One region of the Shewanella sp. GD04112 genome, then DNA from elsewhere that is predicted to be linked to it. Evidence: riboswitches for the same ligand, from Rfam matches in the RefSeq annotation. Region 1 holds a riboswitch; the other holds the start of a gene.
The links. A riboswitch is a leader RNA that binds a small molecule or an ion and turns the genes downstream of it on or off. The one in region 1 is predicted to bind lysine.
Positions count from the first base shown of each region.

Region 2: linked by a shared signal. The riboswitch ahead of lysC (lysine-sensitive aspartokinase 3) and the one ahead of N7386_RS07465 (Na+/H+ antiporter NhaC family protein) in region 1 are both predicted to bind lysine.

Region 1 is NZ_JAOEAL010000001.1:1,650,019-1,654,429, forward strand. It holds gene N7386_RS07450 (H-NS family nucleoid-associated regulatory protein) at 1-78, opposite strand, end outside; gene N7386_RS07455 (electron transfer flavoprotein subunit beta/FixA family protein) at 389-1,138, shown strand; gene N7386_RS07460 (FAD-binding protein) at 1,139-2,065, shown strand; lysine riboswitch at 2,161-2,357, shown strand; gene N7386_RS07465 (Na+/H+ antiporter NhaC family protein) at 2,437-4,005, shown strand; gene N7386_RS07470 (IS982 family transposase) at 4,201-4,411, shown strand, end outside.
Region 2 is NZ_JAOEAL010000001.1:762,183-766,593, reverse strand. It holds partial or broken gene N7386_RS03360 (succinylglutamate desuccinylase/aspartoacylase family protein) at 1-911, opposite strand, end outside; gene lysC (lysine-sensitive aspartokinase 3) at 913-2,268, opposite strand; lysine riboswitch at 2,412-2,586, opposite strand; gene N7386_RS03350 (DUF3293 domain-containing protein) at 2,826-3,260, opposite strand; gene arcA (two-component system response regulator ArcA) at 3,847-4,411, shown strand, end outside.

The sequences.
Region 1 (4,411 bases):
CAGTTCTTCAATGCTGAGATCTTTTACTGCAGCTTTAAAACGACGACCGTGAGTTAATATCTCTAAAAATTCGCTCATATCTATTTTCGTCCCACTCTATTTTTATTACAGGATAATGGTGAACAACAGCTAAATGATAGAAAGTAATATAGCTCGAATCAAATAAAATTATGCAATAAACAGAAATTAAATATTATTTAATTTTTGAACTTTTTAAATATGGCAGATAAGTGTTCAAAAATGTGGCCAATACCACAGTCTTAAAAAATGCAAACAGGCGTTTGAGTTTGGTTGACGTTAACGTTAACAGGACGTAAAGTGGCTCTATCCTGCATTGGTGATGACCAATGTTTTGTCCATGTACATGAAATTGTAGGAAGGAAACCCTATGAAAGTATTGGTGCCTGTTAAGCGCGTAGTTGATGCCAATGTGAAGGTCAGGGTAAAAGCTGACAACACCAGCGTTGATACCGCAAACCTCAAAATGGCGTTGAACCCTTTTTGTGAAATTGCAGTAGAAGAAGCGGTTCGTTTAAAAGAAGCGGGCAGTGCTACTGAAGTAGTGGTCGTCAGTATCGGCAATAAAGCCGTTCAAGAACAATTGCGTACCGCGTTAGCACTAGGTGCTGACCGTGCGATTCACATTGATACTGAAGAAGAGTTAACCCCAGTATCGATTGCCAAATTACTCAAAGCCGTACAAGAAAAAGAACAAGCGCAATTAGTGCTGTTTGGTAAGCAATCTATCGATGGCGATAATAACCAAACTGGCCAAATGTTTGCGGCATTAACGGATATGCCACAAGCCACTTTTGCTTCTGAAATCAAAGTCGAAGGTCATTCAGTGCAAGTGGCTCGCGAGATAGATGGCGGGATGCAAACCTTAAGTCTGCCGCTGCCAGCTGTGGTGACTGCCGATTTACGTTTGAACGAACCTCGTTACGCTTCATTGCCTAACATCATGAAAGCTAAACGTAAGCCATTAGATGTGCTCACTGTTGCGGATTTAGGTGTGACGCTAAAAGCCCATCAAACTGTGGTGAAGGTGACGCCACCTGCCGAACGTAAGGCGGGCATCATGGTTGCGTCGGTAGCTGAGCTGGTTGAAAAGTTAAAGAATGAAGCGAAGGTGATCTAAATGGCCATTTTAGTATTAGCAGAACACGATAATGCGGCACTGAAACTGGATACCGCAAAGGTTGTCACCGCTGCGTGTGCCATTGGTGATGATGTGCATGTATTGGTGGTAGGTCACCAATGTGGCGCCGTGGCACAAGCCGCGCAAGCCTTACAAGGTGTCGCTCAAGTATTAGTCGCCGATAACAGTGCCTATGAAGCGCATTTAGCCGAAAACGTAGCTAAATTGTTGGTGGACTTAGCACCAAACTACAGCCATATCTTGGCTGCAGCATCGAGCGCTGGCAAAGATACGCTACCACGTGTGGCGGCCTTGTTAGACGTTGCGCAAATTTCTGAAGTGATTGGCGTGGTGAGCAGTGATACTTTTGTTCGCCCGATTTACGCGGGTAACGCTTTAGCGACAGTACAAAGCCATGACGCGATTAAAGTGATGACAGTCCGTGCCAGTGCCTTCGATGCAGCGGCGCAGGGCAACAGTGCCGCCGTGACCACCTTAGATAAAGTATTTGAAGCCAAAACCCAGTTTGTATCTCAATCATTGACCGTTTCAGCACGTCCAGAGTTAGGTAATGCGGGCATTATTGTTTCTGGTGGCCGTGGTATGGGCAGCGGTGAAAACTTCGGTATGTTAGAGCAATTGGCGGACAAACTCGGTGCCGCGGTTGGGGCTTCTCGCGCCGCGGTTGACGCAGGTTTTGTGCCTAACGATCTGCAAGTGGGTCAAACCGGTAAGATTGTGGCGCCAAATCTCTACATCGCCGTGGGGATTTCGGGTGCGATTCAGCATTTAGCAGGGATGAAAGACGCTAAGGTGATTGTGGCAATCAACAAAGATCCTGAAGCGCCAATCTTCCAAGTGGCCGATTATGGTCTCGAAGCCGACCTGTTCGACGCCGTTCCAGAGTTGATTTCAACTCTAGGTTGATTTTATCCGTGATCTAAGTCAAAGTAAGCGGCTTTGCGGTGGCAACTGCTTAGCCGCTTATGTTTTTATGTGCCTCACGCCCGTGCATGGGCGTTCTTAGAAGTAGAGGCGCACCAAATATCAGTAGTGATCAGTAGGGTGATTCCGTTGATCGTTCACGAAAGGATTTGGTGCCGAAGTGGTTTGATTTATCAAGATCAACTGCTGGGGTTGTGCCGAATAGGTACAGCACTGCCATAGTATTTTCTGATACGGATATTAGGAATAGTTACTATGGAGCGCTACTGATAGGACAGGTGATCTTGGGTATCTATTGCCTTTTCCCACCAGTTCAGTCGCCCTCCATTCGTATTTTGACGAAGAAATAATCAATGACTGTAGTAAGTTACGCCGATTCGGCACTTTCTCTGCTGCCGCCTGTGGTCGCAATTGTGTTGGCGATTTTCACTCGCCGTGTTCTCCTTTCCCTCGGTTTAGGTATTGTGATTGGGGTGTTATTACTCAATCAATTTTCACCTGTGGCCAGCGGTGAGTTTTTATTAAACAGTGTAAAAGGACTTTTTTGGTCAGAAGATGGCGTAAATTCTTGGAATTTATACATTCTCGGCTTTTTAATTGTATTAGGGATGATCACGGCATTAATTACCGTCAGTGGTAGTGCTAGGGCATTTGCCGATTGGGCGCGCCTGCATATTCGCAATAAACGCGATGCCAAATTGCTGACCATGTTTTTAGGCTGTGTTGTCTTTATTGACGATTATTTCAATAGCTTAGTCGTGGGTTCTGTCGCAAGGCCCGTCACTGACCGTTATTATATTTCCCGCGCTAAGTTAGCCTATTTATTAGATTCAACGGCGGCACCGGTTTGTGTTATTTCGCCGGTATCTAGTTGGGGTGCTTATATTATTGCGCTGATCGGCGGCATATTAACCGCTCACGGTTTTGCCGACTCTGGTCATTTGAGTGTGTTTATTCAAATGATCCCTATGAATTTCTACGCTATTTTCTCTTTATTATTATTACTTTGCGTTGCATTTATGGGCTTAGATATTGGCCCTATGCGTGAGCATGAATTAAATGCACAGCGCGGTAATTTATATGATGAGAATAAAGGATTACCGCCCGGAGCGAATGCCGATTTACCCGAAGCCGAAACGGGTAAGATCCTTGGTTTATTCTTACCTATTACCGTGCTGGTATTTGCGACCCTGTATTTTATGATCGACAGTGGTGCCCAGGTATTAGCGAAAGAAGGTATTGAATTTAATATTATTTCAGCTTTTGAAAAAACCGATGTTAGCTCGTCACTGTTCTTTGGTGCCCTGATTGGTTTAGCGGTTGCGCTGGTGCTTAACCTAGTGCAAGGCGTTGAAAAGTCGATGGTCGTCAAAGGCGTAGTGCAGGGCGCTCGCTCTATGCTGCCTGCGATTTACATCCTGTTATTTGCTTGGACCATTGCCGGCGTGATTGGCCAGCTTGAAACCGGTAAGTTTATGGCAAGCCTCGCCACAGGCAACATTCCCTTTGCCTTCTTACCTGCGTTGATGTTTGTGTTAGCGGGTCTAACGGCGTTTTCTACCGGCACCAGTTGGGGCACGTTCGGTATTATGCTACCGATTGCCGCCGATATGGCGATGGGCAGCCATACAGCCATGATGTTACCTATGCTGGCATCGGTTTTGGCGGGCGCGGTATTTGGTGATCACTGCTCACCGATTTCAGATACCACGATTTTGTCGTCAACTGGCGCGAGCTGTCACCATATCGACCACGTTGTGACTCAGTTGCCTTACGCTGTGATTGTGGCGCTGATCAGCATGGTAGGTTATGTGGTGCTTGGTTTTACAGAATCTGTGAATGCGGGACTGCTGACCTGTGGCGTGCTGTTTGTCTTAAGCATTGTGTGGTTACGACTCAAATCCCAAAGCAACGCGAAATAAGCTTGACGTAAGCGAGCGCTTTTTTCGCGAGTCTTCATTGTTAATTTCCCAAGCTCTCAAAACAAATCAGCCAGCATTATGCTGGCTGATTTTTTATCTATCACACCTGAACTCGGGATAAAAAAATTTGAACTAATAGCCCTCCAAGTGATCGGATCTTTCGACCAAGAGAAACCTCATCACACCGGAGGGCCTATGCATAAATTAGTGGAAGTGTTTTGTGATGTCGATGATTTTTGCGCTGTTTTCATTCCTGAATGGGAAAAAACGCTGTTAACCGATGGCACACGCAAGCGTCAACGCGCTGGCCGTATGACGATGAGCGAAGTGATGACCATCATCATACTTTTTCAGATGTCCCACCACCGTGATTTCAAGAACTTCTACATCGGCTATCTGGCTCATT
Region 2 (4,411 bases), 890 kb from region 1:
ATTCCACCAATCCCGCCATGGGCGCATGGTACTTTTTGTAATCCTTAAGATAACAGCCAAAACGCGGCATCTTTGCGGGCGCGACTCGCTCGGCGATCACCCCTCGATGACTCAAATAGGCCAAAATGCCCTTGGCATCGACTAAAGCATCATCGAGGCAAATGCGTTCTTGGCTCGCCAGTTCCAAGGTAAGGGCCGAAACGGCAATCTCGAGATCCCTCCCCTGCGCTTTCGCCACTTCACTCAATTGCCACCAAGGGCAAAATGCCGCTTCATCCATAGCCCCGCCAAAACTATTGGGGATCACTAAGGTGTATGGAATCGAGAAATACTGCGCCGCCGCAAGGTCATATTCTGGACAATACAAGTGTTTACAGGATTTAGGCCCGGTATGCAGATCCAATACTATATCCGCCTCGTGGGCCATAGCCTGCAGGTTAACCGCTAATCTGTGGCCTGTGGTCACGCCCCACTCATTGCGTAAACGCTGCTGACACGCCTCGACTAAAGTGCTGCGGTAAGCTTGGATAAGCGCGCTATCGCTCAGCTCAGCATGCTCACGGTACCAAGCGGGTAAATCAATCGAGTGATTTAAGTACTCGCGGTTCCAGTTTGCCCCTGTGATAGGGTCAAAACGCCCCAGCGTAAACTCACCGCTCTTTTGATTTATCCCCAGCGGATTCGCTAAGGGCACTAAGGTGATTTCCCCCTAAGATGTCGCAGCGTTCGAGCTGCTTCATCAATTGGAAAATCACCGCATTGCCCTGCACCTCAGCGCCGTGGACATTGGCCTGAATATACACTTTAGGGCCAGCGACTTGGCCACTTGGCTTGAAGTGGTAAATCGGCAGGGTGAGCGCTTGCCCTGCGGCAAGCTCCCCAATGGTTAAAGACGATGCAATCGGTTGCATATTACACGCCTTCGAACAGGTTTTCGTGCAGTGCTTTAACCACTTGCGCCGCTTCTGATTCGGCTACCAATACGCACAAGTTATGCGGGCTGGCGCCTTGGCAGATCATACGCACATTGTGGGGCTCGAGCACTTCAAACACCCGGCGGCAAATGCCGGCAGTGGTGGCAATCCGGTTACCGATAATCGCCACCAGTGCTAAACCATCTTCAACACGCACGCGGCAATGCTGTGATAATTCCTGCAACAGCGCCTCGCTCAACAGCCCTTGGCCGCTTGAATCAGAGCCGGTTTTATCTAGGGTCAGAGAGACGTTAACTTCGGAAGTGGTGATCAAATCCACACTGATCTTATGCCTTGCCAGTGTGGCAAAGGTTTCAGCCAAGAAGCCCTGTGCATGCAGCATTTGCAGGCTGTGTAAATTGAGTAGCGTTTGGTCGCGGCGCAGTGCAACCGCGCGAAACACGGGCGCATCTTCAACCTGATGACGGATCCAAGTACCGCCCTTTTCAGGCTCCTTACTCGAGCCGACAAACACTTGAATTTGTTGGCGCACCGCAGGAAGAATCGTCGCAGGGTGCAGCACTTTGGCACCGAAAGTCGCCATTTCGGCGGCTTCGTTAAAACTGATTTCGGCAATAGGATGGGCGTTTGGCGCAAGGCGCGGATCGGTAGTGTAAATCCCGGCCACATCGGTCCAAATCTCAACCGCGGAGGCTTTTAAGGCTTCGGCTAACAGTGCCGCAGAATAGTCGCTACCGCCACGGCCAAGCGTGGTGGTTTGTCCCGCCTCATCGGAACCAATAAAGCCTTGAGTCACAATCACTTGTTTAGATAACAGCGGCAGTAAATGCTCACGTGAGAGAGAGGCAATTTGCTCAACCTGTGGTTCGGCGCGGCCAAAATGGCTGTCGGTGCGCAGCACTCTGCGCACATCGAAGGCACTCGAGTTAGCGCCTTTTTCCCGCAATACCGCCGCAAATAATGCTGATGAGCACTGCTCGCCAAGGGACAATAACTCATCCATGGTGGCCTTGCTGCGCTGGGATGCTAGCGCTTCGCTCAATACCGCCATACGGCTTAACAGCTTATCCAATGCCGCAGCTACATCGTTGGGACGACCCAGTTTATCTAAGATAGCGTATTGAATTTGCGCAATTTGCTTTAAGCGCTGTAAACGACCATCGTCGTTCATCGACTCTTGGGTGAGCTCAACCAAAAGGTTAGTCACGCCACTGGAGGCGCTAACCACTACTAAACGGCAATCGGGATTGCCCAGTACGATATCGGCGCAGCGATTCATTGCGCCGTAATCGGCGACTGAGGTACCACCAAATTTTGCGACAACAAGAGACATTATCGTACCTCCGCAGAAGCAGAAGACACGGCACAAACTAGGATAAGATCTTGATTAACTAACATGATTACGCTCCGAACCAACTTCGTTCGAAGAGCCTGGTGCTCAATGATACGCACCCCAATAGAAGGGAAACAGCAATCGTCACCAGAAGCTCTCCACCAATTACAGGTGACAATCGTTAGGATTCAGCCTAAGCGACCGACATAAACATGCAGCAACCACATCTATGCCTCGGCGTTAATCTCCCTCATCAATCATCGCTGGAGTTTGTGCTCCTCTGACTGACTACCTAGTTAACGCTCCTCTTCTGTTCCTTTCCGCCGGAAAGGGACGAAAAAAGTAGCAATAAACCCCTAATGAAGTCAATGCTAATTTCACATCGCATAAACAAATTCAATAAACGCTTTTAAAAACAATGAGCAATTTAGCGGTAAAGCCAAAGCAAAAAATGGCGGCGAGGTATCGAACAGACATTCAAAGGATTAAAAAAGAAGCGACCTAGCCTTGCCCTTTACAGGCAAAGCCGGATAAGAAAATAGTTAAAAACGCGCGGGTTAGGTCGCTAGATCGGGCAGTTCGTAAACCAAACGCACGTGATCATTAAACAGGCCTAAACACACTTCATCATGCCCGGTGATGGTGCAAGGCACTAAACTCACCTCACCCTTTTCCACCATATAGATGGCATATTGATTAAACTTTTTCCCTAGCTGCAGCGCCATGCTTCTATCGACAAACACCGCCCAGCTCTTCTCCATATGGGATAAATCTGGCGATGCGCCCACCATTGCACGATAGGGGCTGCCGATTAATTCAATATCACGGAGAAGTTGGCGGTCAAGTAAACGGTTTTGGCTGGGACTGAGGAGGGTTGAAGCGGGATTATGGGCGGTAATTACAGCAAAGGAAAAATCACAGGATAATGCTTGAGTAAGCAAAAACAACGGCTTCTGGTAATGCTGCCACAAATCTTGAGTCATGTTGTCCATTGGTAGTCTAGTCGAAAAATGAACCCGGGTTAGTGTAGCAGAGCGCCTCAAAAATCCAAAGAGGCGTGAACTGGCTCACAAGAATCAAAAATACATTAGTTATACTAATCAATGACTAAAGTAAATATCATGGTAAATCAGGGCCTCAACCAGAAATTTGTTAACATTTCATTTGTTAACAAATGCCTAAAACGAGTACAATGACGCCATTGGCTAGTTAAGCAGATAACATTAAGTTTGCTTAATCTTGACAAGGGTTTGTTAGATTCCTCTGCGAAATCACCCTAATCTGGCCAGACATCTTTTAAAATGTGTTCTACATTTGAGTTATCATTTAAACATTTTAAAAAAAACAATAGTTAAGGAACTATTTATAACTATTGCTTATCGAAGTTGATACTGGTTACGTTTTATCGTATTACACTTTAAACGTGCACTTTATATACATCCTGATGTGTCGCCGTAAAGATCTTTCCTTTGAAGCACAGAGCAGTTAGAGGAAGTATCAACATTTTATGAATATAAGGATCCGATGTAAGCGGTCCTTATGGTTAGAATAAAATTGGTTAAAATTTAGGTAATTAATATGCAAAATCCGCACATTCTGATCGTTGAAGATGAAGCCGTTACCCGTAACACGCTGAGAAGTATTTTCGAGGCAGAAGGGTATGTGGTAACTGAGGCCAATGATGGCGCAGAAATGCATAAGGCTATGCAGGAAAACAAAATTAACCTAGTGGTTATGGACATTAACCTACCAGGTAAAAACGGTCTGTTGTTGGCACGTGAATTACGTGAAATCAACAACATCGGTCTGATCTTCCTGACAGGCCGTGACAACGAAGTCGACAAAATCCTTGGACTTGAAATTGGCGCGGACGATTATATTACCAAGCCGTTCAACCCACGTGAATTGACGATTCGTGCTCGCAACCTTCTGACTCGTGTGAATAGCGCTGGTAACGAAGTCGAAGAAAAGAGCTCTGTCGAATACTACCGTTTCAACGATTGGAGCCTAGAGATCAATAGTCGTTCTCTGGTGAGCCCACAGGGTGAATCTTACAAACTGCCACGTAGCGAATTCCGCGCTATGCTGCACTTTGTTGAAAACCCAGGAAAAATCTTAACTCGTGCCGATCTACTGATGAAGA